One region of the Brevibacterium sp. UBA7493 genome, then DNA from elsewhere that is predicted to be linked to it. Evidence: predicted binding sites of a transcription regulator. Region 1 holds the regulator's gene; the other holds the start of a gene.
The links. The regulator LexA, encoded in region 1, represses DNA repair genes until DNA is damaged. The targets are predictions, from matches to a motif close to TCGAACANNTGTTCGA.

Region 1 (14,184 bases):
GCGATGACCTCAGCCGTCCAGCTCGGGTTCTCCAGGGCCGCGGTGCCGATGTTGACGCGTTCAGCACCGGTGTCGAGGGCACGCTCGAGCGTTTCGGTGTCGCGGATACCACCGGAGAGCTCGACCTTGATCGAGACGGCCTTCGTCACCTGCTTGAGCAGCGGGTAGTTGGTGCCGCGTCCGAACGCGGCATCGAGGTCGACGAGGTGGATCCATTCGGCTCCGCCGTCCTCGAACTGCTGGGCGACCTCGACGGGGTTTCCGTAGTCAGTTTCGGTGCCGGCTTCCCCCTTGACCAGGCGCACGGCGGTGCCGTTGGAGACGTCGACTGCCGGCAGCAGTGTCAGGGCGGGTTCACTTGCGAGCTGTGACATGACCTCTTCTTTCATTTCTGTGCTGCGCTCAGCGCCTGAATCCAGTTGGCCAGCAGGGCCGTGCCTGCGTGACCGGACTTCTCGGGGTGGAACTGTGTGGCCCAGGTGGTGCCGTCTTCGACGGCGGCGATGAACGGGCGGTCCAGCGTGCACGTGGTGACGGCGGCGTCGGCCGGGGCTTCGGTGGCTGCGTAGGTGTGGACGAAGTAGAACCGTTCGTCGGCGATGCCTGCGAACATCTGGCTGCCTGGGGCCGCAGAGACTGTGTTCCAGCCCATGTGCGGCAGCACGGGGGCATCGAGGCGGGTGACGTTGCCCTCCCACAGCCCGATGCCTGCAGTGGTGAGCCCGTGTTCGGTACCCGAGGTGTAGAGGACCTGCATGCCGACGCAGATCCCGAGCATCGGGCGCTGCTGGCGGTGCCGGGTGCGGATGACCTCGACGGCACCGGCAGATTCGAGAGCGTCCATGACGGCGCCGAAGGCGCCGACGCCGGGGACGAGCAGCCCATCAGCGGCCGCGGCACGGGAGAGATCGGCGGTGAGCTGCGCAGTGGCTCCTGCGCGTTCGACTGCGCGCAGGGCGGAATGGACGTTGCCTGCGCCGTAGTCGAGAACGACGATGTCGGCGCTCATGTTCGTGCGGCTCCGAGCACTCTGCTGATGCGGTGGACGGAGATGCCGAGGGTCAGGGCAGCGATGACGACGCCGGCCCAGGCGACCATGCTGCCGTTGATGACGCCGATGAAGCTGGCGACGATGCCGACGAGTGCGAGGAAGGCGACCACCATCCACAGCAGGGCCGTGCGGGCGAGTGCCTCACGGGCCGGGGTCATCGTGGCTTTGCTGGCTTCGAGCTTGGACATCTTCGAGGTGTCGAGATGGCCGTCGATGTCGCGCGGTGCGATGGTCTCCAACAGCAGCTTCTCGACCTCGGCGGGAAGGTTCGTCAGCGCCAGTCCTGCTGGCACGTCGGCTTCACGGCTGCCGCTGCGGTAGTGCCCGGCGTCGATCTGCTCGTCGTTGCGGGCGAGCATGAGGACTTCGTGCTTGCCGGAGAGCTTCGAGATCGTCGCAGCCACGTGATTGCCCTCGGCGATGCTCGTGTCGTCGAGCACGATGGCTGAGAAGCTGCCGACCGGCACGACATCGCAGCGGATGTCGGACAGGGTGCATGCGGCGGCGAGCTGTTCGGCACGGCCGAACGGGGTGACGATGACAGTGCGGCTCACAGGGCTCCCTTTGTGCTCGGCACGGCGGTGGTGCGGGGGTCGTCTTCGAGCGCGGTTCGCAGCGCGCGTGCGAAGGCCTTGAACTGGGCCTCGGCGATGTGGTGCGGGTCCCGGCCGGCGAGCAGCCGCAGGTGCGCGGTGATGCCGGCGTGGATCGACAGCGATTCGAGGGCGTGTCCGACCATTGATCCGGTGAAGTGCCCGCCGATGAGGTGGTACTGCTGACCTTCGGGTTCGCCGGTGTGGACGAAGTAGGGGCGACCGGAGATGTCGATGACGCAGTGCGCCAGGGCTTCGTCCAGCGGCACGGCGGCGTCGCCGTAGCGGCGGATGCCGGCCTTGTCCCCCAGTGCCTCGCGCATCGCGTCGCCGATGACGATGGCGGTGTCCTCGACGGTGTGGTGGACGTCAATGTGGGTGTCGCCGGAGGCGTTGACCGTCAGGTCGCACAGCGAGTGCTTGGCCAGTGCGGTGAGCATGTGGTCGAAGAACGGCACGGTCGTCGAGATGTCAGCCTGACCGGAGCCGTCGAGGTTGATGGTGACTTCGACACTCGATTCGCTGGTGCGGCGGGTGGAGGTGGCGGTGCGGCCTGTCATAGGTTCTCCAGGGTCTCAGGGTGGGCAGCGACGATGGCACTGATGGCCTCGATGAAGGCGGTGGTCTCATCAGTGGTGCCTGCGTTGACGCGCAGGTGTCCGGGAATGCCGATATCGCGGATGAGCACGCCAACATCGAGCAGACGCTGCCACAGCAGTCTAGTGTCGGACACGCCGCCGAAGAGCACGAAGTTCGCATCGGTCTCTGCGACGTCGAAGCCGAGCTCGCTCAGCGCGGTGACCATGCGGTCGCGTTCGGTGATGAGCGCATCGACGTTGTCGAGCAGCACTGGCGTGTGTTCCAGTGCGGCGCAGGCTGCGGCCTGGGTCAGGGCCGAGAGGTGATATGGCAGGCGCACGAGGCGTAGCGCGTCGGTTACGGCCGGGTGTGCGATGGCGTATCCGAGGCGCACGCCGGCGAAGGAGAAGGCCTTGCTCATGGTGCGTGAGACGACCAGGCGCGGGTTCTCGCGCAGCAGATGCACGGCGGTCGTGTATCCGGGCCGGGCGAATTCCGCGTAGGCCTCGTCGACGATGACGATGCCGGTGCTGGCTGCCAGCACCGCTTCGATGACCTCGGCGGACAGTCCCCCGCCTGTGGGGTTGTTCGGCGTGCACAGGAACACCACGTCGGGCTGGTGCTCGCGCACGGCTGCAGCCGCAGTCTCGGCGCTGAGGGTGAAGCCCTCTCCCCGGTCGACGGCGATCCAGCGGGCTCCGGTCGACTGGGTGATGAGCGGGTGCATCGAGTAGCTCGGCACGAAGCCGAGTGCTGTGCGTCCGGGACCGCCGAACGCCTGCAGGATGTGGGACAGGACCTCGTTCGAGCCGTTGGCTGCCCACAGCCAGTCGGCAGTGAGGAAGTCAGCTGGTGTCGATCCGTCGGCCGACTGGCGACGGGAGAATTCCTGCACGTAGGTCAGCAGCAGCTCGCGCAGGCGGGTGAATTCCCGGTCGGGGTAGCGGTTGAGGCCGCTCAGCTGCGCATCAACGGCACGGCGCACGGCATCGACGACGGCCGGCGGCACCGGGTGGGAGTTCTCGTTGACGTTGAGAGCGACGTCGACGGCCAGTTGCGGCGCCCCGTAGGGCTCTTTGCCGCGCAGGTCGTCTCTGAGCGGAAGATCACTGAGCGTTGGCACCGCACCAGTCTATCGAGCGGGGACTTCGAGTTCCTGCCCGGGGTGGACGACGGATGTTTCGAGTCCGTTCATCTCGATGATCGCCTGCATCGTATCGCGCGGGTCGCCGCTGCCGGTTGCCTCGGTGGCGATGGTCCACAGTGACTGGCCCTGTTCGACGACGACGGTTTCTGCCGGGACGACCGGCTCGGCGCTGCCGATGGCCTGCTGAGGACGCACCATGAGCACCAGCAGTGCTGCTGCACCGGCGATGACGGCTGCCATCGCGATGGTGCGCAGCAGACGCAGACCCTGCTTGCCCCGCGGGGTCAGCCTCCACGTGCGGTGTTCTGCACCGGTGCGGCTCCACGCGTTCATCGCTGCTGTGCTCATGGTGTCCTCCTCAGATCCTGTCTTCCCTAGCAGGCTGTTGCGCTGAGTCTCCGGCCTGGCGGCTTCCCTCCGTCAATCCGGAGACTCGAACACATGTACTATTTAAGGACATATTCGAAGAAATGTCCAGTCCCTGCGAACATCTGTGCGAAAATGGATTCGAACGGAAGTTCGCGGGTCTGATGAAAAGACTGCCAGCAGGCACTGACATCGCTCGCTGACCAGGAACGACGCTCGATTGCACACGGGAGAAGCAATGGCCGAACAGAAGAAGAGAGGGCGGGGACGTCCCCGCAACGAGGACATCATCTCCGAGATCGAGGAGTTCCGGGCTCGCCGGGGCATCGACGCCGAGGACTCGCTCAACATGGTCGGTGCCGACGACCGGCGTCTGACTCCCCGCCAGAAGATCGTCCTGCAGACCATCGAACAGGCCGTCATCGACAACGGCTACCCGCCGAGCATGCGCGAGATCGGCAAGGCCGCCGGGCTGGCCTCGCTCTCCAGCGTGGCCCATCAGCTCGCCCAGCTTGAGCGCCTCGGCTACCTGCGCCGCGACCCGCGCCGGCCGCGCGCCATTGAGATCGTCAATCCCGCCGACGAGGCTGCCAAGGCTGTCGAAGAGGCGTTCATCGAATCGTCGAACCTGGCCCAGGTGCCGGTGCTCGGCCGCATCGCTGCCGGCGGGCCCGTGCTGGCCGAGGAATCGGTCGAGGACGTCTTCTCGCTGCCGCGCCAGGTGGTCGGCAGCGGTGAGCTGTTCCTGCTCAATGTCGTCGGCGACTCGATGATCGAAGCTGCGATCTGCGACGGCGACTGGGTCGTCGTGCGCAAGCAGCCGACTGCTGAGAACGGTGAGATCGTCGCGGCCCTCCTCGACGATGAGGCTACCGTCAAGCGGCTGCAGCGCCGTGACGGTGTGCAGTGGCTGCTGCCGGAGAACAAGGACTACGACCCCATCGACGGCACCTACGCCACGATCATGGGCATCGTCGTCGCGGTCATCCGCCGCGTCTGAACCCACCTGCAACACAGCACTGCGGCGCCTGGTCTTCGGACCGGGCGCCGCAGTCGTCTGTGCCGTATCAGCTCACTGGCAGGATCAGTCCTCGCCGCTGGGTGCCAGCCGGCTGAGCGCATCGCGGACGAGAGCCGGGTTGTCGGTGCGCCACATCGGCGGCAGGGAAGCGAGCAGGAAACCTGCGTAGCCGGCAGTGCGCAGCCGGGAGTCGAGCACGGCGACAACACCCTGGTCCTGCACGGAGCGGATGAGCCGCCCGGCTCCCTGCGCCAGGCGCAGTGCGGCATGGGTGGCGCTGACCGTCATGAACCCGTTGGCGCCGCGCTGGGCTGCGGCATGGGTGCGGGCGAGTGCGAGCGGGTCGTCTGGGCGTGGGAAGGGGATCCGGTCGATGACGACGAGCCGGCAGGTCCGCCCGGGCACGTCGACGCCCTGCCACAGCGACATGGTGCCGAACAGGCAGGTGTCGGGTTCGGCTGCGAACCGGGAGACGAGGGCTGAGAGGGTGTCCTCGCCCTGCAGGAGTATCGGCATGGGCAGGTGTTCGCGCAGCTCGGTGGCGGCCTGTTCGGCTGCGCTCTTCGAGGAGAACAGTCCGAGGGTGCCACCGCCGGAGGCTGCGACGAGTTCGCGCAGCTCCTTCAGAGTCTCCTCACTCAGCCCTCCCCTGCCGGGCCGGGGCAGGTGGCCCGCGACGTAGAGGATCCCCTGTTTGTCGTAGGAGAACGGGGAGCCGACGTCGATCGCGTCGTAGGCCGGCGCCTCGGGCCCGGCGAGTCCGAGCGAGGCGGCGACAGGTTCGAACTTCCCGCCCAGGGCCAGGGTCGCCGAGGTGGCGATGACGGTGGCTTCGGAGAAGAGCCCGTTGCGCATCGTGCCGGCCACGCTGAGCGGAGCGACGACGAGCGAGGTGGTGGTGGTCTCGCGGAAGGTGCTGCGGTTGACCCAGGAGACGTCGTTGTTGTCCGGTTCAGCCATCCGCTCGGCGAGGTCGAAGACCTCCTGCACGCGGGCACGTGCCATCTGCCGGCCGGCGTCGGCGTCCTTGGCCTCGTTTCCGTTGGTGTCCGACAGCAGCCGGCTGGCGGCATCCCGGATCTGGCGCACCGCGACGGCGAGATCCTCGGGCCAACGCACGATGAGTCCCTCGTTGGCGTGTTCGAGGGCGCGTTCGAATGCACTGGCAGCACTCGTGAGGTTCTCGATGCTCGATTCCTGCGCCGAGGTGTGCTTGCGTGCCGAGGAGGCCGCCGCGTTGAGCATCGTGACGGTCAGCGAGCCGGTCAGTGCGTTCGTCACCCGGTCGCGCAGTTCGTGGGCCTCGTCTACGATGACGGCACCGTGCTCGGGCAGGACGCTGGCTTCGCCGAAGGAGTCGATGGCCAGCAGCGCATGGTTGGTCACCACGACGTCGGCCTCGCTGGCCCGGATCTTGGCGCGCTCGGCGAAGCACTCCTCGAACATCGGGCACTTGCTGCCCAGGCAGTCGAAGGAGTTGACCGACACCTGCGCCCAGGCGCGGTCGGAGACACCGGGGGTGAGGTCGTCGCGGTCCCCGGTGTCGGTGGTCCGCTCCCAGGAGCGGATGCGCTGGATCTCCTCCCCCAGCGCGGTGATTCCCGAACCGCCGCGGTGGGCGGCACCGTCGGCGCCGAGGTCGAACAGCGTGGTGTCCCCGTCGTCGGGGTAGCCGCCGTCGAGTTTGTGCTTGCACAGGTAGTTGCGCCGTCCTTTGAGCACGGCGGCACGCGGCCGTGCGTCGAGCTCGCCCTTGATCGCCTTGACCAGGCGCGGCAGGTCGCGGTCGATGATCTGGGCCTGCAGGGCCAGGGTGGCGGTGGAGACGACGACGCGCTCACCGGTGCGCACGGCGTATTCGACGGCCGGGACGAGGTAGGCCAGCGACTTGCCGGTGCCGGTGCCGGCTTGGACGAGGAGGTGGGAGCCGTTGTCGAGTGCGGCTCCGACTGCCTCGGCCATGTCCTGCTGTCCGCGGCGCGGTGATCCGCCCAGTGCTGAGACCGCGGTCTCCAGCAGCGGCGGAATCCGGCTCATGCGCGGTGGCCGGCGGCGGCTCCCGCCCCGGCTTCGGACTCAGCTCCGGTGTCGGTGTCTGCCGGGAGGTGCTCCTGGCCGGCGAACATGTCCGGCTTGCGGAACTCCTCCAAGGCTGCGAGCAGGTCGGCGTCGACCTTCGCCTGCACAGCGGTGCCTTCCGGCAGGTGCTTTTCGACGAGCACGGTGCCCTCGTCGTGGATGCGGGAGACGAGGTCGCCGCGGTCATACGGGATCAGCACCGTCACCTCGTGATCAGGTGCCGGCAGCAGCTCGGCCAGCCGCTCGCGCAGCTCACCGATCCCCTCGCCGGTCGCTGCGGAGACGGCGACGGCCTCCGGATAGCGGGCGAGCAGGCCGGTGAGCACTTCCGGGTCGGCCAGATCCGACTTGTTGAACACGATGAGCTCGGCGATGTCATCGGTGTCGGCCTCGGCGAGCACCTCGCGCACGGCTGCCAGCTGCCCGTGCGGGTCCGGGTGAGCGGCGTCAACGACGTGCATGAGCACATCAGCGAACGTCGCCTCCTCCAGTGTGGAGCGGAAGGCTTCGACGAGCTGATGCGGCAGATTGCGCACGAACCCGACGGTGTCGGTGAACGTGAACTCGCGGCCGTCCTCGGTCGTCGCCTGCCGCACCGTGGGGTCCAGGGTGGCGAAGAGCTCGTTGCGGACCATGACATCGGCGTCGGTGAGCCGGTTGAGCAGGGAGGACTTCCCGGCGTTGGTGTAGCCGACGATCGCTACGGCCGGCACCTGGTGGCGCTGCCGGTTGGCGCGCTTCGTCTCCCGTGCCGGGGTCATATCGGCGATCTGGCGGCGCAGCTTGGCCATCCGGGTGCGGATGCGGCGGCGGTCGAGTTCGATCTTCGTCTCACCGGGACCGCGGGAGCCGATGCCCTCACCGCCGGCGACCCGGCCACCGGCCTGACGGGACATCGACTCGCCCCAGCCGCGCAGGCGCGGCAGCAGGTATTCGAGCTGGGCGAGTTCGACCTGGGCTTTGCCTTCGCGGCTCTTGGCGTGCTGGGCGAAGATGTCGAGGATGAGCGCGACCCGGTCGATGACCTTGACCTTGATGACATCCTCCAGCCCGCGCCGCTGGCTAGGCGCCAGCTCGGTGTCGACGATGACGGTGTCAGCGCCGACGGCGGCGACGATGTCGGCCAGTTCCTGGGCTTTGCCGCGTCCCAGGTAGGTGCCCGGGTCCGGGTGGTCGCGGCGCTGCAGCACACCGTCGAGCACGGTCGAGCCGGCCGTCTCGGCAAGCGAGGCGAGCTCACGCAGCGATTCCTCCGCCTCGGCGGCGGTCCCGCGCGTCCAGATGCCGGCGAGCACGACCTTCTCTAGGCGCAGCTGCCGGTATTCGACCTCGGTGACGTCTTCGAGTTCGGTTGAGAGTCCAGAGACCCGGCGCAGCGCCTCGCGCTCGAGAGCATCGAACTGGCTGTCGTCCTGGTGGACGCGGTCCTCGTCGGTCAGTGCAGAGCCGCCGCGGGAGAGGATCCGGTCGATCATCGCATCTTCGCGACTGCGCTCGGTCTCTGCTGGCTGGCCGGTTCCGACGGCAGGGGTGGTCTCGTCTGCGGGGTGACGGCGATGGGTATCGCTTGGCATCGTCCTCATTTCTTCTCTGACGGTCTTCTATTGTCCCACACGGCAGCGACGTCTGCGGCCTGCGCGCCCCGTAGGATGGTGGCGATGAATGAGCACTACTTCTCCGCCCAGCCGGCCAGCGACGCGCAGCTGCGCACCATCGATGTGCGCTTGGCCGGCCGCGACCTGAGCGTCGCGACGGCTGCCGGGGTCTTCTCCCCCGGTCATCTCGACACCGGCACGCGTGTGCTGCTCGACGAGATCCCCGATCCGCCTGACGGCGATGTGCTCGATCTGGGCTGCGGCTGGGGGCCGGTCGCCATCCACACTGCCCTCACCGGCGCTGCTGCCGGCACGCACCCGCGCATCTGGGCGCTCGACGTCAATGAGCGCGCCCTCGACCTCGTCCGCCGCAATGCCGCCGACCTGGGGCTGGGCTCGATTCGTGCGGTCACCGCTGAGGAGATCCAGCCTGAGGTGCGGTTCGCTGCGATCTATTCGAATCCGCCGATCCGGGTCGGCAAGGCGGTGCTGCACGAGCTGCTGCTCACGTGGCTGCCCCGCCTAGCCGTCGGCGGTGAGGCGTGGCTCGTGGTGGCCAAGAAGCTCGGTGCCGATTCGCTGCTCACCTGGCTGCGCGGCGAGCTCGGCGATGCGTATGCCGTGGAGCGGACGACGACGTCGAAGGGCTTCCGGATCCTGCGGATCGAGCGTCTGGCCGACTGAGCGGCCGGCTGGTCGGTCGGCCGTTCCCGAGGCGGTTCAGAGCAGCCGGCGCATGCGCGCCTTGAGCTGTTCGGACAGTTCGATCGCGGCGGTGAGTTCAGCCGGTCCGGTCAGGCTGACCTGGTGGCCGTTGACGTCGATGCGCACAGTGCCGCCAGGCTGATCGACCAGCCATTGGATCGGGCCCTGGGCTCCAGCCCAGTGGTGGGCTGCCAGGGCGGCTGCGCATGCTCCGGTGCCGCAGGCCTGGGTTTCACCGACGCCGCGTTCGAACACGCGCATGCGCAGGCTGCCGGTTGTCGGGTCGCCATCGCCGTCCGGTTCGATGACGATGTATTCGATGTTGGCCCCGGCCGGCGGGTCGGGGTTGAGCTGCGGGGCTGAGGTGAGTTCGGCTGCGGCGAGCTCCTCGGCTGAGGCGAGCGCGACGACGGTGTGCGGGTTGCCCATATCGACGTCTAGGCCCGGCCGGGCGACGTCGATGCCGCGGGTGAGCACCAGCGTGTCCGCGCCTCCATTACCGGAGCCGGGCAGCTGCCACCGGCCCATGTCGACGCGGTACCAGACGTCGGTTTCGCCTGTCGGATCCGGTTCGATCGTCACAGTCTTGACGCCGGCGCGGGTGCCGACCGGCAGTGTCTGGGGGTCGGCGGCGAGATCGTAGCTGCGCAGGTAGTGGGCGAAGGCGCGCACGCCGTTGCCGCACATCTCGGCGATGGAGCCGTCGGCGTTGCGGTAGTCCATGAACCATTCGGCTCCGGCCTCAGCAGCCGTGACCGCTTCGGGGATGCCGGCTGACGTGCAGCGGATGACGCGGATGAGGCCGTCGGCGCCGATGCCGGTGTGCCGGTTGCACAGGAGTGCGACCTGGTCGGCATTGAGGTCCTGTTCGCCGGCGGGATCATAGAGGAACACGAAGTCATTGGCGGTGCCATGCCCGGTCAACAGGGCCGGCGGTGCGGCAGTGTGGTCTGCGGCGTGGGCGTCGGTCATCGGCGTGGCTCCCTTTCAGCCGGCGGCGTCTCGGCACCGTGAGCATAGCACTGCCGGTGCAGCGCTTCGGCCTTCTCAACCAGCTCGGGATAGGTGGCGTCGAGCCACTGGATGCGCTCATCGCGGCGGAACCAGGTCAGCTGACGTTTGGCGAACTGCCGCGTGCGGATGATCGTCGACTCGACTGCCGCCTCGGCGCTCATCCTGCCGTCGAGGTAGTCGATGATCTGGGCGTAGCCGATCGCCTGGGAGGCGGTGCGGCCCTCCCGCAGTCCCGCATCGAGCAGGCGGGTGACCTCGTCGACCCATCCGGCTTCCCACATCCTCTCCACGCGGGCGGCGATGCGTTCGTTGAGCACGGACCGGTCTTCGGCCAAGCCGATCTGCACGGTCGGCATGGCGTATGCGTAGCGGGGCAGGTGGGCGGTGAAGGGCTGGCCGGTCAGTTCGATGACCTCCAGGGCGCGGACGATCCGCCGGGTGTCACCGGTGGTGATCTTCGCTGCGGCGGCTGGGTCAAGTGCGGCGAGCCTGTCGTGCAGGCCTGCCGGACCGTGTGTAACGGCTTCGTCTTCGAGTCGCGCGCGAAGAGCCGGGTCGGTGCCGGGGAAGGTCATGACATCGGTGGCCGCACGCACGTACAGTCCGGAACCGCCGACGAGGATCGGCACCAGATTACGTGCCTGCAGGTCGGCGATGATCCCCCGGGCGCGGGTCTGGAAGTCTGCGACGGAGGCGTCTTCGGTGACGTCGAGGATGTCGATGAGGTGGTGTTCGATACCGCCGCGCTCAGCGACGGGCAGCTTGGCTGTGCCGATGTCCATGCCGCGGTAGAACTGCATCGCATCAGCGTTGATGATCTCCCCGCCAAGCTTCTGGGCGAGTGCGACAGCGAGGTCGGATTTGCCGGTGGCGGTGGCGCCGACGATGTTGATGACCGGCGTGACGGGCTGGGCCGTGCGGTCGGCGGGGCTCATCTCAGCTGCGGGTGCGGATCGTCGGCATGCCCAGCGAGGTCGGTCCGGCCGGCCCTGCTGCCGGGCCGGCGGTTGCACCGCAGCTGTCTGCCTGGCTGCGGTCCCAGGCGTCTCCGGAGCGGGTGCGGCGGATCGTGTAGGCGGCATCGGCGATGAGGAAGTACGGCTTGGCCTCGGTCACCGTTGTCGAGACGACGTCACCGGGGCGGACGTCCTGGGCTGCGGGGTCGATGCGCACGTGGACGAGCCGGTTGTCTTCGGCACGGCCGGTCATCCGGCCGTGCTCGGCATCGCCGGTTTTGGTGACGAGCACGTTGACGTCGGTGCCGATGAGCTTGCGGTTCTCGTCCCAGGCGATTTCGTCCTGGAGGGCGACGAGGCGTTCGAAGCGCTCCTGGACGACCTCCTTGGGCACCTGGTTGTCCATCGTCGCTGCCGGTGTACCGGGCCGGATCGAGTACTGGAAGGTGAAGGCCTGGCTGAAGCGAGCGCGGCGCACGACGTCCATCGTGGCCTGGAAGTCCTCTTCGGTCTCTCCGGGGAAGCCGACGATGATGTCGGTGGTGATGGCGGCGTGCGGGATCGCGTCGCGGACCTTGTCGAGGATGTTGAGGAACCGGCTGGTCCGGTAGGACCGGCGCATCGCTTTGAGGATGCGGTCGGAGCCGGACTGCAGCGGCATGTGCAGCTGCGGCATGACGGCTGGGGTCTCGGCCATGGCGGCGATGACGTCGTCGGAGAACGCTGCCGGGTGGGGGCTGGTGAAGCGGACCCGTTCGATGCCCTCCACGGCGCCGACGGCGCGCAGCAATTTGGCGAAGGCTCCGCGGTCGCGGAACTCAACGCCGTAGGAGTTGACGTTCTGGCCCAGCAGGGTCACCTCGGTGATGCCGTCTGCTGCGAGTGCTTCGACTTCGGCGAGGATGTCGCCGGGACGGCGGTCCTTCTCCTTGCCGCGCAGTGCCGGGACGATGCAGAAGGTGCAGGTGTTGTTGCAGCCGACCGAGATCGACACCCAGCCCGAATGCGTCGATTCGCGGGTTGTCGGCAGAGTTGAGGGGAAGACGTCAAGGCTTTCGAGGATCTCGACCTGAGCTTCCTTGTTGTGCCGTGCCCGGTCGAGCAGAGCCGGCAGTGAACCCATGTTGTGGGTGCCGAAGACGACATCGACCCACGGGGCGCGCTTGACGATGGTGTCGCGGTCCTTCTGGGCCATGCACCCGCCGACGGCGATCTGCAGATCCGGGCGCTGTTCCTTGACCTGGGCGAGCCGGCCGAGGTTTCCGTAGAGGCGGTTGTCGGCGTTCTCGCGCACAGCACAGGTGTTGAAGACGACGATGTCGGCCTGGTCGCCGGCATCGGCACGGACGTATCCGGCGTCGTCGAGGAGACCGGAGAGCCGTTCGGAATCGTGCACGTTCATCTGGCACCCATAGGTCTTGACCTCATAGGTGCGGGTGCGGTTGCCGGCTTCCGGTTCAGTCAGTGCGATTGCCTCAGTCATCGGCAGACATTCTAGCGTGTGCGCACAAGCCGGTACGCCTCGCTGTCGGTCCTCTGGCTGATAGCCTGCCCGTGCATCCCCGATACAGAAGGAGCGACGGTCACGTCACCTGCGGCCCTAACTGATTTCTGCCCTGCCACCCGTGTGCGAGAGCAGGGTCAATCATGACCGACCTCATCGCCGCGCTCACCACAGGTCTCTCCCTGGCCCTCGCCGGGGTGATCGTCGTCGCTGTCGCCTACCGAGGGCAGCGGGGAACCCTTCGGCGCAATCTATGGGTGGGCCTGCGGACAGCGACGCTGATGGAGTCCGACGAGGCGTGGACGACTGGGCATCGGCAGCAGCACGGTATATGTATGTGGCCGGTGCCGGGCTCATCGTCGCTGGCGTGGCGAGCGTGTTCCTCACCGAGGCAGCGTTGGCGATCGTCGCTCTTGCCGGCTGCGTGTGGGTGCTGGCGTGGGTGCTCATCGCCTCACGCGTTGCTACCACAGCAGCAGCACGCGAATAGACCCTGCTTGGCCTGAGTCTGTCAGTCGGTGTCGAGCACCTGCCGGGCGACAGCGAACGACAGGCCGGAGGGGAAGCCGCGGCGGGCGAGCATACTGAGGATGCGGCGCTGGCGGGTCTCATACGGAAGAGCGCGAGTCGAGGCTGCCTTCTTCTCCGCCACGGCGTAGGCGAGATCCCATTCATCGTCGATCTCACCGAGCGCGTCATCGGCGATCGGCCCGTCGATGCCCTTCTTCTTCAGCTCCCGGCGCAGTGCTGACTGTGAGAGCTTGCGCTGTTCGCGTTTGGCCCGCACGAAGCTGTGGGCGAAGTTCGCGTCATCGAGCAACTTCGAACGCTGCAGGCGTTCGATGAGGGCATCGACGATGTCCTCAGGGTGCCCTCGGCCGAGTAGCTTCTCCCGCAGCTCTGACGAGGAGTGATCGCGGGCAGCGAGCATGTTGAGCGCACGTTTCTTCGCCCGCTTGTACTCCGGGTCGTCAGCGATCGGATCCGGCTGCTCGTCTGCGACGGACTCAGTGAGCGATGCAGACGAGTGTGCACCGTGGATCCGCCCGTCAGTGCCGACGGAGTCGATCGCCTGCTGCAGAGCGGCCAGGACGTCCGCGGTGCTGCGGACGTCCTGGCCGGTTGCGTCATCAGCTCGGGACATTGTCCAGGGAGTCGGCTGCCGGTGCCGGAGCCTCAGGGGCTGCCTCGGCTTCTGCTGCCTCTTCCTCGACCTTGATGAGGCCCATCTTGTGCTTGATCTTCAGCTCGATCTCCTCAGCCAGGCCGGGATTGTCGCGCAGGAAGTTGCGCACGTTCTCCTTGCCCTGGCCGAGCTGGTCGCCGTCGTAGGTGAACCAGGAGCCGGACTTGCGGATGATGCCGTTGTCGACGCCCATGTCGATGAGGCTGCCCTCTCGCGAGATGCCCTGGCCGTAGATGATGTCGAACTCGGCCTGCTTGAACGGCGGGGCGACCTTGTTCTTCACGACCTTGACGCGGGTGCGGTTGCCCACGGCGTTGCCGGCTTCCTTGAGTGTTTCGATGCGGCGGACGTCCATCCGGACCGAGGAGTAGAACTTCAGTGCCTTACC
Region 2 (14,184 bases), on a different contig from region 1:
GTTGGTGCGCAGCTCGTGGGCGATCGTGCTGCCGGGCCCGTGCCCGGGCAGGATCGGGGTGTCCGGCATCGAGGCGAACATGCGCAGCGAGGTGCGCATCGCCTGATCGTCACCACCGGGCAGGTCGGTGCGCCCGATCGATCCGGCGAAGAGCACATCGCCGGTGAAGAGCACTTCGGGCACCTCCAGATCCTCGGCCGCGCCCGAGGTGTCGCGCACCCGCCAGAGTGTCGACCCCTCGGTGTGCCCGGGCGCGTAGGTCGCCTCGATCACCAGCCCGGCAGCCTGCCAGCACGCACCATCGGCGGTCTCGACCACCTCGGGCGCGGTCCAGTCGCCGATCATCCCGCCGAGCATCTGCCCCAGCTCCGGTGACAGGGTGCCGGCAGGGTCGGCCAGCCGGTAAACATCAGGGGCGGCGAGGTGGGCCTGAAGGCTCGGGAACACCTCGCGCAGGCGGGGCAGGCCGAGGACATGGTCGGGGTGGCCGTGGGTGAGCAGCACCGCGACCGGGGTCCAGCCGAGTTCGTCGAGCAGCGTCTTCATGCGCGGGGCGCAGTCGAAGCCGGCGTCGACGAGCAGGCATTCGCGTGCCTGCCCCTCGGGATGCTCAGCGGCGACGGCATAGCAGTTGACGTCGAGGAACTCGGCGCGGACTCCAGCAATCTCCATGCCACCAGTGTATCGACCCGTGCGGAGCGCGGCGGGCGCGCGCGGTTTTGTCGTTATGCTGGGAAGGTACATTCCCGCGTTGAGTGATCCGTCACAGGATTCGACCGACGATACGACAAGGTGCCATATGACCGACGAGACGCAGCAGTCCACTTCCGCGCCCACGCCTGCCGGCGCTTCCCAGTCCTCCGACGCCCCGAAGCCGAAGCCGGCGCCGGTGCCCAAGCCCTCGGCGGTCCCCTCGCCGGCGGCCCTGCGTCCCCGGCCCGGTCAGGCCCCTGCCGCCCCGGCGGCACCGGCCCACGACCGGACCGCGGAGATCGCTGAGGCGAAGACGTTCGGCCGGGTCGGTGAGGACTCGACGGTCTACGTCAAGACCTCTGATGGTGAGCGGGAGGTCGGCCAGTACCCGGATGCCGATGAGGCCCAGGCGCTGGAGTACTTCGCGAAGAAGTACCTCGATCTCGCCGATGCCGTCACGCTGCTGGAGCAGCGCCTGGCTGCTGGTGCCGCCGGTGCCACTGTCGCCGAGGCGGCCGGCACCCAGCGTGAGGCGCTCGCGGACGCGCAGGTCGTCGGTGATCTCGATGCGCTGCGCGCCCGGCTCGATGCCGTCTCGGAGAAGGCAGCCGAGGCCACTGCCCAGCAGGCACAGGCGCATGAGGAGTCGAAGGCTGCCGGCCTGCAGGCGCGCATCAAGGTCGTCGAGGAAGCCGAGGCGATCGCCGATGCGGATCCGGCGCGTGTGCAGTGGAAGCAGTCGAGTGCCCGGATGAAGGAGCTGTTCGAGCAGTGGAAGCAGGTGCAGGCGACGACGCCGAGGCTGCCGCGCTCGCAGGACCAGCAGCTGTGGGGCCGGTTCTCCAAGGCCCGCAACCGCTTCGACAAGGCCCGCCGCGAGTTCTTCTCCGCTCTCGATGAGCGCAACGCTGAGGGAAAGCGGATCAAGCAGAAGCTCGTGACCGAGGCTGAGGCGATGTCGGATTCGACCGACTGGCGTGAGACCGCCCAGCAGTACCGGCGCCTCATGGACCGGTGGAAGGCCGCACCGCGTGCCGGGCGCAAGGACGACGACGCTCTGTGGGCGAAGTTCCGGGCCGCCCAGGATCGGTTCTTCGCGGCCCGCAACCGGGCCAATGAGGAGGTCGAGGCTGAGTACGGCGAAAACCTCAAGGTCAAGGAGAAGCTGCTGGCTGAGGCTGAGGCGCTGCTGCCGATCACCGATCCGGTGACGGCGAAGGAGAAGCTGCGTGTCATCCAGGATCGGTGGGAGGACGCCGGCAAGGTGCCCCGAGCTGATATCTCCCGGATGGAAGGCGGGCTGCGCGCTGTTGAGCGGGCGCTGGCTGAGGCGGAGGACGCTGAGTGGCGGCGCACGAATCCGGAGCACCAGGCCCGCACCTCGGGCATGCTCGCCCAGCTCGATGCCTCGATCGCTGAGCTGGAGGCCGAGCTGGAGAAGGCCGAGGCCGCTGGCAAGGACAGCGACATCGCCAAGGCGCGTGAGGCCCTGGAGGCCCGCCGTGCCTGGCGCGACCAGGTCGCCCGCACGGCTGAAGAGATGCAGTGACGCCTGCGTCTGATTGAGACTGCCGACTGCGGCTCGCCTGTCCTCAGGCGGGCCGCAGTGCTCTGTCCACAGATTCCGGCCAGCGCCTGGTCTGCCGGCATGAGCTGGGCCAGAGTGGGGGCATGGATGATCTGCTGCGTTTGGGTGAGCCGCTGAGCTACACCGAGCTCATGGAGCTGACCTTCGATGGGCTGGCCTTCCGGCTCTCAGCAACCTGCTGGGCGCCGGTGGGCATGCCGGTCGATGCGCGGCTGCGGGCCAGCAGCGTCGAGGCCGCTCCCCTGCCGGGACTGGTGCTCAGCCACCGGTCGGCGCACTGGGTGTGGTGGGGTTCGGGTCTGGCGCCGGTGGTTGCGGAATACACCACACGGGTGCGGCGCCGCATCCGGGCTGCCCGCCTGCCGGTCGTCGTCCACGAACGCGATGTGTGCCCCGCCGAAGAAGCTGAGCTGGCCGGGCTGGCCCTGACGACACCGGAGCGGACGCTGTACGACCTGCTCTATGAGCTCCTCGATGCTGACACGGACGAGGAGACGGTGCGCGCCGGCGCGCAGGCCGTACTCGAGTCAGTCGGCTTCGATGAGCAGATCGCGCTCACCCGGTTCGTCGCTGAGCAGTACCGGCGCCCGCATCTCGTGCGGATGCGCGGCCTGCTCGGTGACATCATCCCCCATGCGCGCACGCTGCTGCCGATCCGCTGAGACCGGTGGTTCAGCCGCCGGTGATGCGGTAGACGTCGAAGACGCCTTCAACCTGTTTGACGGCCGAGAGCACAGTGTCGAGGTGGGTGGAGTCGCCGATCTCGAAGACGAACCGCGACTGCGCCACCCGGGCCCGTGAGGTCGCCACCGAGGCAGACAGGATGTTGACGTGGTTGTCGGTGAGGACCTTGGTGATGTCGGAGAGCAGTCCGGCGCGGTCGAGTGCCTCGACCTGGATCTGGACGAGGTAGATGCCCTGCGAGTGGTGTGCCCATTCGACTTCGACGATGCGCTCGGGTTCGCGTTTGAGACTCGAGACGTTCTTGCAGTCGGTCCGGTGCACGGACACCCCGGCGCCGCGGGTGACGAATCCCATGATGGTGTCGCCGGGCACGGGTGTGCAGCAGCGGGCGAGCTTGACGAGGATGTCATCAGAGCCCTTGACGCGCACACCCTCGGTTGAGGAATGGTGGCCGCGGGACTTGCCGCGCCGATTCGACGGCCGCAGAATCTCGGTCGTCGGCTGGTCATCTTCCTGCTCGTCTGCCGAGACCTCCTTGGCCAGCAGATCGACGACGTGGGCGGCTGACATGTTGCCGTTGCCGATCGCAGCATAGAGCGCGGTGACATCCGGCAGCCGCTGTTCACTCGCAACGACGAGCAGAGCTTCCTGGCTCATGAGCGCATCAGCTGACAGATGGTGGCGGCGCATCGCCCGGGCCAGCTGGTCGCGGCCGGTCTCGATGGCCTCTTCGCGGCGCTCCTTGGAGAACCACTGGCGGATCTTGTTGCGCGCCCTAGGACTGGTGACGAAGGCCAGCCAGTCGCGGGACGGCCCGGCGTTCTCGTCCTTGGAGGTGAAGACCTCGACGACGTCGCCGTTGTGCAGCTTCGAGTCCAGGGAGACGAGCCGTCCGTTGACGCGTGCGCCCATCGTCTTGTGTCCGACCTCGGTGTGGACGGCATAGGCGAAGTCGACCGGGGTCGCGTCTGCCGGCAGGGAGATGATGTCGCCCTTGGGCGTGAAGATGTAGACCTCTTTGGAGTTGACCTCGAAGCGCAGGTTGTCGAGGAACTCGTCCGGGTCGGAGGTCTCCCGTTGCCAGTCGAGCAGCTGACGCAGCCATGCGACCTGGTCGACCTCGCCGGAGTCGCCGACCTTGGCCATCCGTCCGCCGGCGGCGTTGATCGCCTGGGGGTTGACCTTGCGGCGGTCCTTGTACTTCCAGTGCGCGGCGATGCCGAACTCGGCTCGCCGGTGCATCTCATGCGTCCGGATCTGGATCTCGACCGGTTTGCCGTAGGGCCCGATGACGGTGGTGTGCAGGCTCTGGTACATGTTGTACTTCGGCATGGCGATGTAGTCCTTGAACCGGCCAGCGATCGGCGACCACTTCGCGTGGACGAGGCCGAGCACGCCGTAGCATTCGCGCACCGTCTCCACCAGCACACGCACGCCGACGAGGTCGTAGATGTCGGCGAATTCGTGGCCGCGGACGACCATCTTCTGGTAGATCGAGTAGTAGTGCTTCGGGCGGCCGGAAATCTCGGCGATGATGTTGGCCTCGCCGGCTTCCTCCTTGATCTCCTTCGACACGATCGCCAGATACTTCTCGCGCTCCGGGGCGCGTTCGGCCACGAGCCGGACGATCTCGGAATACACCTTCGGGTAGAGCACCTGGAATGACAGGTCCTCGAGCTCCCATTTGATCGTGTTCATGCCCAGCCGGTGTGCCAGCGGAGCGAAGATCTCCAGGGTCTCCTTGGCCTTCTTCTGGCTCGAGGCGGCCGGCACGTACTTCCACGTGCGGGCGTTGTGCAGCCGGTCGGCGAGCTTGATGACGAGCACCCGGATGTCCTTGGACATCGCCAGGATCATCTTGCGCACGGTCTCGGACTGCGTGGCTGCGCCGTATTCGATCTTGTCGAGCTTGGTGACGCCGTCGACCATGAGGGCGATCTCGTCGCCGAAGTCCTCGCGCAGCTGGTCGAGGCTGTACTCGGTGTCCTCGACGGTGTCGTGCAGCAGCGCTGCGGCCAGCGTCGAGGAGTTCATGCCGATCTCGGCGAGGATGGTGGCGACCGCGACCGGGTGGGTGATGTAGGGGTCGCCGCTCTTGCGCATCTGGCCGCGATGCCATTTCTCGGCGGTGCGGTAGGCCCGGATGATGAGCTCGACATCGTCCTTGGGATGGTTGTGGGCGACTGCCTGCAGCAGCGGGCCGAGGGCCTTCGGGTGCTGCGGGGCATGCTGGGAGCGGGCCGTCCAGAAGGCCAGGCGGGAGATGCCGCGCGGCCTGCGCGTGGACTCACCGGTGGTGTCGGCCACGTGTCGCTCCCTTCGTCACATAATCAACAGACCATGACAGGAGAGCATTCCTGCCATGGTCTGTCTATCTTACGCGCTTCTGTGCTGTGCGCGGGCGAGGCGAGCGTGTTCGCTGATGCGGATCAGGCGCGCACGTCCTCGAACAGCACGGGTGGGCGGTCGGGCAGTCCGCGCTTGCGGCGGTGCTCGTCGACCATCGCCTCCTGCTCCTTGACGGCCGGTTCGTTCTGCCGCAGCAGGTTGTACAGCGGCGAGGCGACGAACAGGGTCGAGGCGGCAGCGACGATCGTGCCGATGAACAGCGAGAGCGCGATGTCGGTCAGGGTGCCGGCGCCGAGCAGGAACACGCCGATGAAGAGGATCGCTGCGATCGGCAGCACCGAGATCATCGAGGTGTTGATCGAGCGCACGGTCGTCTGGTTGACGCCGAGGTTGACGAGCTCGGAGAACTTCATGCGGTTGTTCTCCTTGAAGTCCTCGGTGTTCTCGCGGATCTTGTCGAAGACCACCACTGTGTCGTACAGCGAGAAGCTGAGCACGGTGAGGAAGCCGATGATCGCCTCCGGGGTGACTTCGAAGCCGAGGGCGGAGTAGATGCCCATCGTGACGACCATGACGAAGACGAGACCGAGGATCGCTGCCAGTGACATCTTCCAGGTGCGGAAGTAGATCGCCATCACGAGCATCGCGATCGCGACGAAGATGACGAGTGCGCGCGTCATCTTCTCAGTCACGTCCTGACCCCACTTCGGGCCGACGAAGTTCGAAGTGACGTCGGCGTTCTCGACGTTGTACGACGTCACGAGCGCGTCACGGACCTGCTGCATCTGATCGTCGGTCAGCTGGTCGGTGTCGATCTTGATGGACGTGTCCGAGGTCGGCACGACCGTGGTCGAGACGTTGTTGCCGACGACCTCCGCAACTGCGTCGTGAGCGTGCTGCTCGGAGGTGTCCGAGGTGTTGGCGATCTGGAACTGGGAACCGCCCTTGAAGGCGATGCCGAGGTTGAATCCGCCCAGCAGCGGCACGATGAGCGAGGCGATCATGAGGGCGATCGCGATGCCCAGCCACAGCTTCGAGCGCTTGATGAACGGGATCGAGGTGCGGCCCGAGTGCAGGTCATTGCCCCAGGCGAAGAACGAGCGCATCATCGGGCATCACCGTCCTTTCGTCCTGCTCCGGCAGTGACGTCGTCGCTGTCGGTGCGTGCCTCATCGGCGTCAGCACCGGCTTCGCGTTCGCGGGCTTCCTTCTCGCGCAGCGCCTTGCGCTCGGCGATCGAGAGCTCTGAACGGTCGGCGGTGAGTGTGCCGGTGGACTTCCGGCTGGCGCGCGTCGATGAGCCGGAGCGCTTCTCGATGGATGCCTGACGGCGCTTGGCCTCCTTGTAGGAGCCGCGCTTCTTCGACTTCTCCTTCGCCTTCTCCAGATCCAGGCCCATCGCACCGCGGTAGGCGGCCATCTTGACGCCGAGCTGGCGCGGATCCATGCCCGACCACGGGTGGCCGTGTCCGAAGAAGTGGGTGCGGGCCAGCACCTGCATCATCGGATGCGTGAACAGGACGACGAGGATGACGTCGACGATGACCGTGAGGCCGAGCGTGAATGCGAAGCCGCGCACGCTGCCGACGGCCAGGATGTAGAGGATGACGGCGGCGAGCATGTTGACGGCCTTCGAGGCGAAGATCGTGCGCTTGGCGCGATCCCAGCCGATCTCGACGGCGCTTGTGAGCTTGCGCCCGGAGCGCAGCTCGTCTCGGATGCGCTCGAAGTAGACGATGAACGAGTCCGCTGTCATGCCGATGCCGACGATGAGACCGGCGACACCGGCCAGTGACAGCCGGTAGCCGTAGCGCCAGGTGACGAACAGCAAGAGCAGATACGTCAGCACACCGGCGACAGCGAGACTGGAGACCGTCACCAGTCCGAGCACGCGGTACTGGATGAGCGAGTATCCGACGACGAGCAGCAGACCGATACCGCCGGCCAGCAGGCCCTTGGCGAGGTAGTCGGCACCCAGGGTGGGTGAGATCTGCTGTTCGCTCTGGACCTGGAAGCTGATCGGCAGGGAGCCGTTCTTCAGCTGGCTGGCCAGGGTCTCGGCTTCCTCGACGGTGAACTGACCGGTGATGATCATCCGGCCGTCGGTGATGTGTGCCTGGGAACGCGGTGCTGAGAGCACCTGGCCGTCGAGCACCATCGCGAACTGGCTGTAGGGCTCCTGCAGGCCGGTGAGCTTGCCGGAGATCTGGCTGAAGGCCTCAGCGCCGTAGTTGTCGAGCGTCATGGATACTGCCGGGCGGTTCGTCTGGGCGCCCTGTGCGGTCGTCTCGAAGGTGAACTCGGCGTCGGTGATGTGGGAGCCGTCGAACTCGACGGGTCCGAGCACGTACTTCGCCGCACCGCTCTGGTCGCAGGCGACAACCGGCTGGTCGTCAGGGGCTGCTTCGCCGCCGATGCGATTCTCTTCCTTGGTGCAGTCGAGTTCCTGGAAGGTCTGCAGGATCTCCGGGGTCAGCCACGATTGGTCGGTCTGCGGATCGAAGCGCGGGAACTCGCCTTCCTTGACGGTGCCCTGACCGGACTCGGCATCCTCAGCGTCGCCGGGGTTGCCGGCCGGGCCGGGCACGGTGCCGGCATCGCTGGGCTGCTGGGCCGTGACGTCGGCACCTTCAGTGCCGGTCACTGAACCGGCGCCGCCCTGTGCTGGCTCTTCTTCCGCGGGGGCCTCTTCATTACTCTGGTCCTTGAGCAGCTCCTCGAGCTGCTTCTTCTCCTCATCGGTGGCGTCGTTGCCCTCCTCGCCCTGCTCTTCGGCAGGCTGCTCGCCGGTGTCCGGCTCGGGAGGTGCGACGACGGCAACACGGCGGAACACCATCTGTGCCGAGGAGCGGACGAGCTCACGGGTCTGCTCGTCCGGGTTGCCCGGCAGGTTGACGATGATGTTGCGGTCGCCCTGCGTGGTGATCTCAGCTTCGGACACACCAGTGGAGTCGACGCGCTGGCGGATGATCGCCACCGCCTGCTCGAGCTGCTCCTGGGTGATGCGCTGATCCTCCAGCTGCGGCTCGAGGATGATGGAGGTGCCGCCTTCGAGGTCGAGGGCGAGCTTCGGGGTCCAGGAGGCGTTCGACCAGATGGCCCCGCCGCCGATGAGGGCGACGAGGGCCAGCGTGAAGATCGTCAGCCACGCAAAACGCAGTCCCGGACGGGGCTTGTCTGCGGAAGTTGACACAGGGGATCTTTCGTTGGGATGTGATCAGGCCTTGAAGTCGTCACCGCGGTCATCGCGGCGCGGGTCATCGAGGTCGTTGTCGGACGTGTAGTCGCCGCCGCCGTAGTTGCCGCCGCGGTAGTTGTCGAGGCGATCCGAGTCGTCGAAGCGGTCGTCTGCCAGGCGGTCATCGGAGGCCAGCGTGTCATCGGCAGGCAGGTCGCGGTCGGCATCAGCGGCAGCGGTGTCATCGGACAGCCCGTCGGTGGCGACACCGGCGGCCGGCTCGATGTGGCCGATGGCCTGCTGGTGGATGCGCAGCACAGTGCCGGGACCGCTCTCGATCGTGACGATGTGGTCCTCCGGCGAGACGGTGAGCACGGTTCCGTACACACCGAACGTCGTCATCACCTCGGCACCGGGCACCAGATTGGACTTGATGCTCTCCTGGCGGGCCTTCTGCTTCTTGCGGCTGCTGAACAGGAAGAACAGCATGAGGGCGCCGAGGCCAAGGAAGATGAGTGTTGTGGGATCCACGAGTGAGATCAGCCTTTCGATATGACGGGGCTATAGCCAAGAAGTCAGTCTAGTGGCGACGCGGCGGCAATCACTAATCGTCGTCTGTGAACTCGAAGAGAGCCCGTTCGGCGTCCTTCGGGGGCAGCCCGAGGTGTCGCCAGCCCTGACCTGTGGCGATGCGTCCGCGCGGGGTGCGGGAGATGAGTCCTTCGCGCACGAGGAACGGTTCGGCGACCTCTTCGACGGTCTCCGGCTCCTCCCCTACGGACACGGCCAGGGTGCGCAGGCCGACAGGTCCGCCGTCGAAGCGCTCGCACAGGGCGCGCAGCACAGCGCGGTCGAGCCGGTCGAGTCCGCGCTCGTCGACTTCGTAGACCTTGAGTGCGGCGCGTGCGGCGTCGTAGTCGACGACGCCGCCGCCGCGGACCTGTGCCCAGTCGCGCACTCGGCGCAGCAGCCGGTTGGCGATGCGCGGGGTGCCGCGGGAGCGGGTGGCGATCTCCTGCAGACCGGCGGCATCGGCTTCGATGTCGAGCATCTGGGCTGAGCGTCGCAGCACAGTGTGCAGGTCCTCTTCGGAGTAGAAGTCGAGGTGGCCGGTGAACCCGAAGCGGTCGCGCAGCGGTGCCGGCAGCAAGCCGGAGCGGGTGGTCGCCCCGACCAGGGTGAAGGGCGGCAGGTCGAGCGGGATGGCGGTCGCGCCGGGTCCTTTGCCGACGATGACGTCGACGCGGAAGTCCTCCATGGCGACGTAGAGCATCTCCTCGGCGGCGCGGGCGACCCGGTGGATCTCGTCGATGAAGAGCACTTCGCCCTCTTCGAGCGAGGACAGGATCGCTGCGAGGTCGCCGGCGTGCTGGACGGCCGGGCCCGAGGTGACGCGGATCTGGGTGCCGAGCTCATGGGCGATGATCATCGCCAGGGTGGTCTTGCCCAGTCCCGGCGGGCCGGAGAGCAGCACATGGTCGGGGGCGCGGTTGCGGGCAGCTGCGGCGTCGAGGACGAGGGAGAGCTGTTCGCGCACCTGCGGCTGTCCGGTGAAGTCCTTCAGGCCCCGCGGGCGCAGCGCGACCTCGGCTGCTCGTTCGCCGTCATCGGCTCCGGCGCGGGTCAGGCGTGCGCTTTCGGCACCGGTGAGGTCGTCTCCGGTGAACTCGACTTCGTAGCTCGGTTCGCTCATACGCGCCCGCCGATGGACTTGAGGGTGGCCTTGAGCAGTTCAGGTGTCGTCGGTTCGATGTCGAACTCTGCGCGGGTGTCGGCCACGGCCTTCTCCGCCTGCGCCTGCCGCCACCCGAGGTTGACGAGTCCCTCGACGACCTGCGCGGAGACCGCATCGGCACCGCCGGCCGGGGCCGCGGATGCGGCAGCTGTGCCTGACGGCTGCGGGAAGGAGGTGAGCTTGCCGGCCAGTTCGAGCATGAGCCGGGCGGCGACCTTCTTGCCGATGCCGGGCACCTTGGTCAGTGCGGCCTGGTTCTCATCGGCGATCGCCTGGCTCAGCTCCTCGGGGCTGAGCACCGAGAGGACTGCCAGGGCGAGGCGCGGGCCGATGCCGGAGATCGTCTGCAGGGTTTCGAACAGGTCGCGTTCGGCGGCGTCGCCGAATCCGAAGAGGGTCAGTGAGTCCTCGCGGACGACAAGCACGGTGTGCAGTTCGATGTCCTGGCCGTGGCGCACGCCAGAGGTCAGGGCCGGGGTGGCGAAGACGCGGCGGCCGATGCCGGCGGTGACGACGGTGAGGCTGTCGGGGCGCACGCTGGCGACCGTGCCCGAAAGGTAGGTGATCACTCAAGCTCCAGGTGTGAACGTATGTACGAATACCACTCTAGCCGGTCGCACGGACGGAACCGGGCACCTCGGCTCCGGCGTGTGCCGAGGCCAGCACGCCTCGGGCCCGGTGTCACCGGCGACGCGGCGTTCCGGCGCTCTTGAGGGCTTCGGCCCACTGCTGCTGAGCTGGGGTCAGCGAGCTGCCCTGCCGACCGCCGCCCTGCCTGGTGTCGACGTCCTTCGTCGCTCCCGGGGTCGACCCGGCCGCGCCGGCACCGCGCCACAGGTGGCAGATCGCCAGGGCCAGGGCATCGGCGGCGTCGGCGGGCTTGACGGGGGCGTTAAGCCGCAGGATCCGGGTGACCATGTTCGTCACCTGCGCCTTGCCGGCCCGGCCGCTGCCGGTGACCGCGGCTTTGACCTCGGACGGGGTGTGCATGGCCACGGGGATGCCGCGGCGGGCGGCCAGGCCCATCGTCAGCCCGGAGGCCTGCGCGGTGCCGATGATGGTGGAGACGTTGTGGCGGGCGAAGACCCGTTCGATGCTCACGACATCGGGCCGGTGCGCATCGAGCCACCGGTCGAAGGCATCGGCCAGCGCGCCGAGGCGGGTGTCGACGGCGCTGACGCTGGGGGTCTCGATGACATCGACGGCGACGAGAGCCGGCCGGTGGATGCGCGCGGCGTCGATGACGCCGATGCCGCAGCGGGTCAGGCCCGGGTCGACTCCCATCACGCGCATCGGCTCAGGCGCCGTTCAGCTCGGCGAGCACCTCATCGGAGACGTCGGCGTTGGAGTAGACGTTCTGCACGTCATCGCAGTCCTCGAGCACGTCGATGAGGTTGAAGACCTTCTCCGCGGTCGCCGCGTCGAGGGGCACCTCGATGTTGGGCACGAAGGAGGCGTCGGCCGAATCGTAGTCGATGCCGGCTTCCTGCAGTGCGGTGCGCACGGCGACGAGGTCAGTGGCCTCGGAGATGATCTCGAAGGTCTCGCCGTTGTCGTTGACCTCTTCGGCGCCGGCTTCGAGGGTGGCCTCCATGATCGCCTCGTCATCGGTGCCCTCGGCGGGGACGACGATGACGCCCTTGCGGTTGAAGTTGTAGGAGACCGAACCGGGATCCGCCATCGACCCGCCGTTGCGGGTCACCGCGACGCGGACCTCGGAGGCGGCGCGGTTGCGGTTGTCGGTCAGACACTCGATGAGCATGGCGACACCGCCGGGGCCGTAGCCTTCGTACATGATGGTTTCGTAGTCCACCCCGCCGCCGTCGAGTCCGGCGCCGCGCTTGACGGCGCGCTCGATGTTGTCATTGGGCACCGAGGACTTCTTGGCTTTCTGGATCGCGTCGAACAGGGTGGGGTTGCCTTCGACGTCGGCGCCGCCGTTGCGAGCTGCGACTTCGATGTTCTTGACGAGCTTGGCGAACAGTTTTCCGCGCTTGGCGTCGATCGCTGCCTTCTTGTGCTTGGTTGTCGCCCACTTGGAGTGGCCTGCCACTGATGTCTCCTCGTCTCGGTTGCGCGTGTGTGCCGTCTGGGGCCGGCGTCATCAGCGCCGGGGCCTGCCGCGCGGCTGTCTGAAGTGTACCGCCGCGACTGGCCGCTATTCGAGCACCAGCGGTTCGTCCGGCACGTCCCGGCGCTGCACCATCTCGACCAGGGTCGGCAGCTGCGGCGGGTAGATGACGTCGGTGGTCGAGCTCAGCTCGGACAGCGACCACCAGCGGCCCTCGACGATCGAGGCCTTCTCAATGTCGGTCCAGATCGCCTCGTCGAAGTCGAAGTCCTCATCGCACTGCATGCCGTAGTAGGTCTCGTGCTGGATCGTCGAGTGGTGTTTGAACTCCATGACGAACGACCGGCTGGCCAGCGGGCCGAGGAGGTCGGCTGGATCGCACTCGATGCCGGCTTCCTCGGAGAGCTCGCGGGCGGCTGTCTGCACGGCGGTCTCGCCGAGCTCGGCACCGCCACCGCAGGTGATCCACCAGTGCCGTGAATCGTCGTGCATGTCCTTGACATGCAGCAGGAGCACCTCTCCTGCCGGGTTGAGCAGCACCACGCGTGCTGCGGTGCGGGCTTTCATTCGGCTTCCTCTCGGCTGAGCTGGTGCGCCAGCTCGTGTGCGGTCGTTGCATCGGCCTCCCGTCGGGGCTGCGGGGGCGCGGTCGATGTCACTGTCAGGTGCGCAGGTGCGTGCTCCACCAGGTGAGCATGTGCTCGAAGCGCTGTACGCGGTGCCGCGGCTGGCCTGTGCGGGACAGTCCGTGGCTCTCGCCGGGGAAGATGAGCAGCTCGGCGTGTGTACCGGCGCGCTGCAGGGCAGCATAGTATCGCTGCGCCTGTTCCAGCGGGCAGCGGAAGTCGCGTTCGGAGTGGATGACGAGTGTCGGGGTGGTGTTCTTCTCGATGTCCGTCATCGGCGACTGGGCGGCGATCCGCTCAGGGTCGCGGCCGGAGTACTCCTCGCTGAAGAACCGGCCGATGTCCGAGGTGCCGATGAAGGTCGTCGGATCGAGGTAGCCGCGTTCGACGATACCGGCGGCGAACCGGTCCTCGGCGTTGAGGATCATGGCGGTGAGGTATCCGCCGTAGGATCCGCCCTGGATGCCGAGGCGGCTGCCATCGAGCTGCGGGTGGGCGGCCAGTGCGGCGTCGAGGATCTCGAGCACATCGGCGTGTGCCGGTGCGGCCATGTCCCCTTGCACGGCCTGTCCCCAGGCGCGGCCGCGGCCGTTGGAGCCACGCGGATTGGCATACACGACGGCGTATCCGCCGCGGGTGAGCACCTGGGTCTCGTCGAACAGCGCCTCGGTGTATTGGGAGAACGGTCCGCCGTGGATGTTGAGCACGACGGGGAACGGGCCTTCGCCCTCCGGAATCGCCACCCAGCCGTGCACATCGCCCAGCGGGGTCGTCGCCGACACCGCCTGCGGGGTGGTGACGGCAAGCGGCTCGTCGACGAGCTGCGTGGCGAAGTCGCTGAGCTGGGTGAGTCCGCCGGCTGCGTCGATGGCGAAGATCTCACCGGGTGAGGTGACCGTGGCTGCGGTGACGATGAGCTGCTCGCCATGGCGGCACAGGCCGGTGACGACGAGTTCGGGCGGGCTCAGCAGGGCAGGTGCGCTCTCCGTGCCCGAGGCGGCGGTCGCCTCGGCGCAGGTGAGCTCACCGTCTGTCAGGGTCACCGTCCCGGCGTCCAGCGGGATGCGGGCGGCGCGCTGGGAGCCGTCGACGGTGAGGACGACGTAGGCGCACCCGTCGGCGATGACCGGCCGGATGCCTTCGAGTTCGATCGTCTCATCGCAGGTGATCCGGGTGGTCTGGCCGGTGGAGCGGTCGTGGATGAAGAGCCCGGGCAGGGCGGCGACGAAGTCGATGACCGATGCGCGGTGTTCGATGCCG

Region 2: ruvA (Holliday junction branch migration protein RuvA) is a predicted target of LexA. The motif match lies at 10,810-10,825, and genes of this name have one in related genera.

The regions. Positions count from the first base shown of each region.
Region 1 is NZ_DLOD01000007.1:33,649-47,832, forward strand. It holds gene priA (bifunctional 1-(5-phosphoribosyl)-5-((5-phosphoribosylamino)methylideneamino)imidazole-4-carboxamide isomerase/phosphoribosylanthranilate isomerase PriA) at 1-374, opposite strand, end outside; gene hisH (imidazole glycerol phosphate synthase subunit HisH) at 386-1,009, opposite strand; gene B4E96_RS04835 (hypothetical protein) at 1,006-1,605, opposite strand; gene hisB (imidazoleglycerol-phosphate dehydratase HisB) at 1,602-2,204, opposite strand; gene B4E96_RS04845 (histidinol-phosphate transaminase) at 2,201-3,346, opposite strand; gene B4E96_RS04850 (LysM peptidoglycan-binding domain-containing protein) at 3,356-3,718, opposite strand; gene lexA (transcriptional repressor LexA) at 4,086-4,736, shown strand; gene B4E96_RS04860 (ATP-dependent DNA helicase) at 4,821-6,794, opposite strand; gene hflX (GTPase HflX) at 6,791-8,410, opposite strand; gene B4E96_RS04870 (class I SAM-dependent methyltransferase) at 8,495-9,115, shown strand; gene dapF (diaminopimelate epimerase) at 9,152-10,108, opposite strand; gene miaA (tRNA (adenosine(37)-N6)-dimethylallyltransferase MiaA) at 10,105-11,085, opposite strand; gene miaB (tRNA (N6-isopentenyl adenosine(37)-C2)-methylthiotransferase MiaB) at 11,087-12,589, opposite strand; gene B4E96_RS04890 (hypothetical protein) at 12,909-13,100, shown strand; gene B4E96_RS04895 (regulatory protein RecX) at 13,122-13,754, opposite strand; gene recA (recombinase RecA) at 13,741-14,184, opposite strand, start outside.
Region 2 is NZ_DLOD01000003.1:313,199-327,382, forward strand. It holds gene B4E96_RS02780 (MBL fold metallo-hydrolase) at 1-672, opposite strand, end outside; gene B4E96_RS02785 (DUF349 domain-containing protein) at 800-2,242, shown strand; gene B4E96_RS02790 (hypothetical protein) at 2,365-2,943, shown strand; gene B4E96_RS02795 (RelA/SpoT family protein) at 2,954-5,272, opposite strand; gene secF (protein translocase subunit SecF) at 5,395-6,420, opposite strand; gene secD (protein translocase subunit SecD) at 6,420-8,507, opposite strand; gene B4E96_RS02810 (preprotein translocase subunit YajC) at 8,532-9,023, opposite strand; gene ruvB (Holliday junction branch migration DNA helicase RuvB) at 9,097-10,185, opposite strand; gene ruvA (Holliday junction branch migration protein RuvA) at 10,182-10,796, opposite strand; gene ruvC (crossover junction endodeoxyribonuclease RuvC) at 10,909-11,520, opposite strand; gene B4E96_RS02830 (YebC/PmpR family DNA-binding transcriptional regulator) at 11,525-12,280, opposite strand; gene B4E96_RS02835 (NUDIX hydrolase) at 12,386-12,865, opposite strand; gene B4E96_RS02840 (alpha/beta hydrolase family protein) at 12,960-14,184, opposite strand, start outside.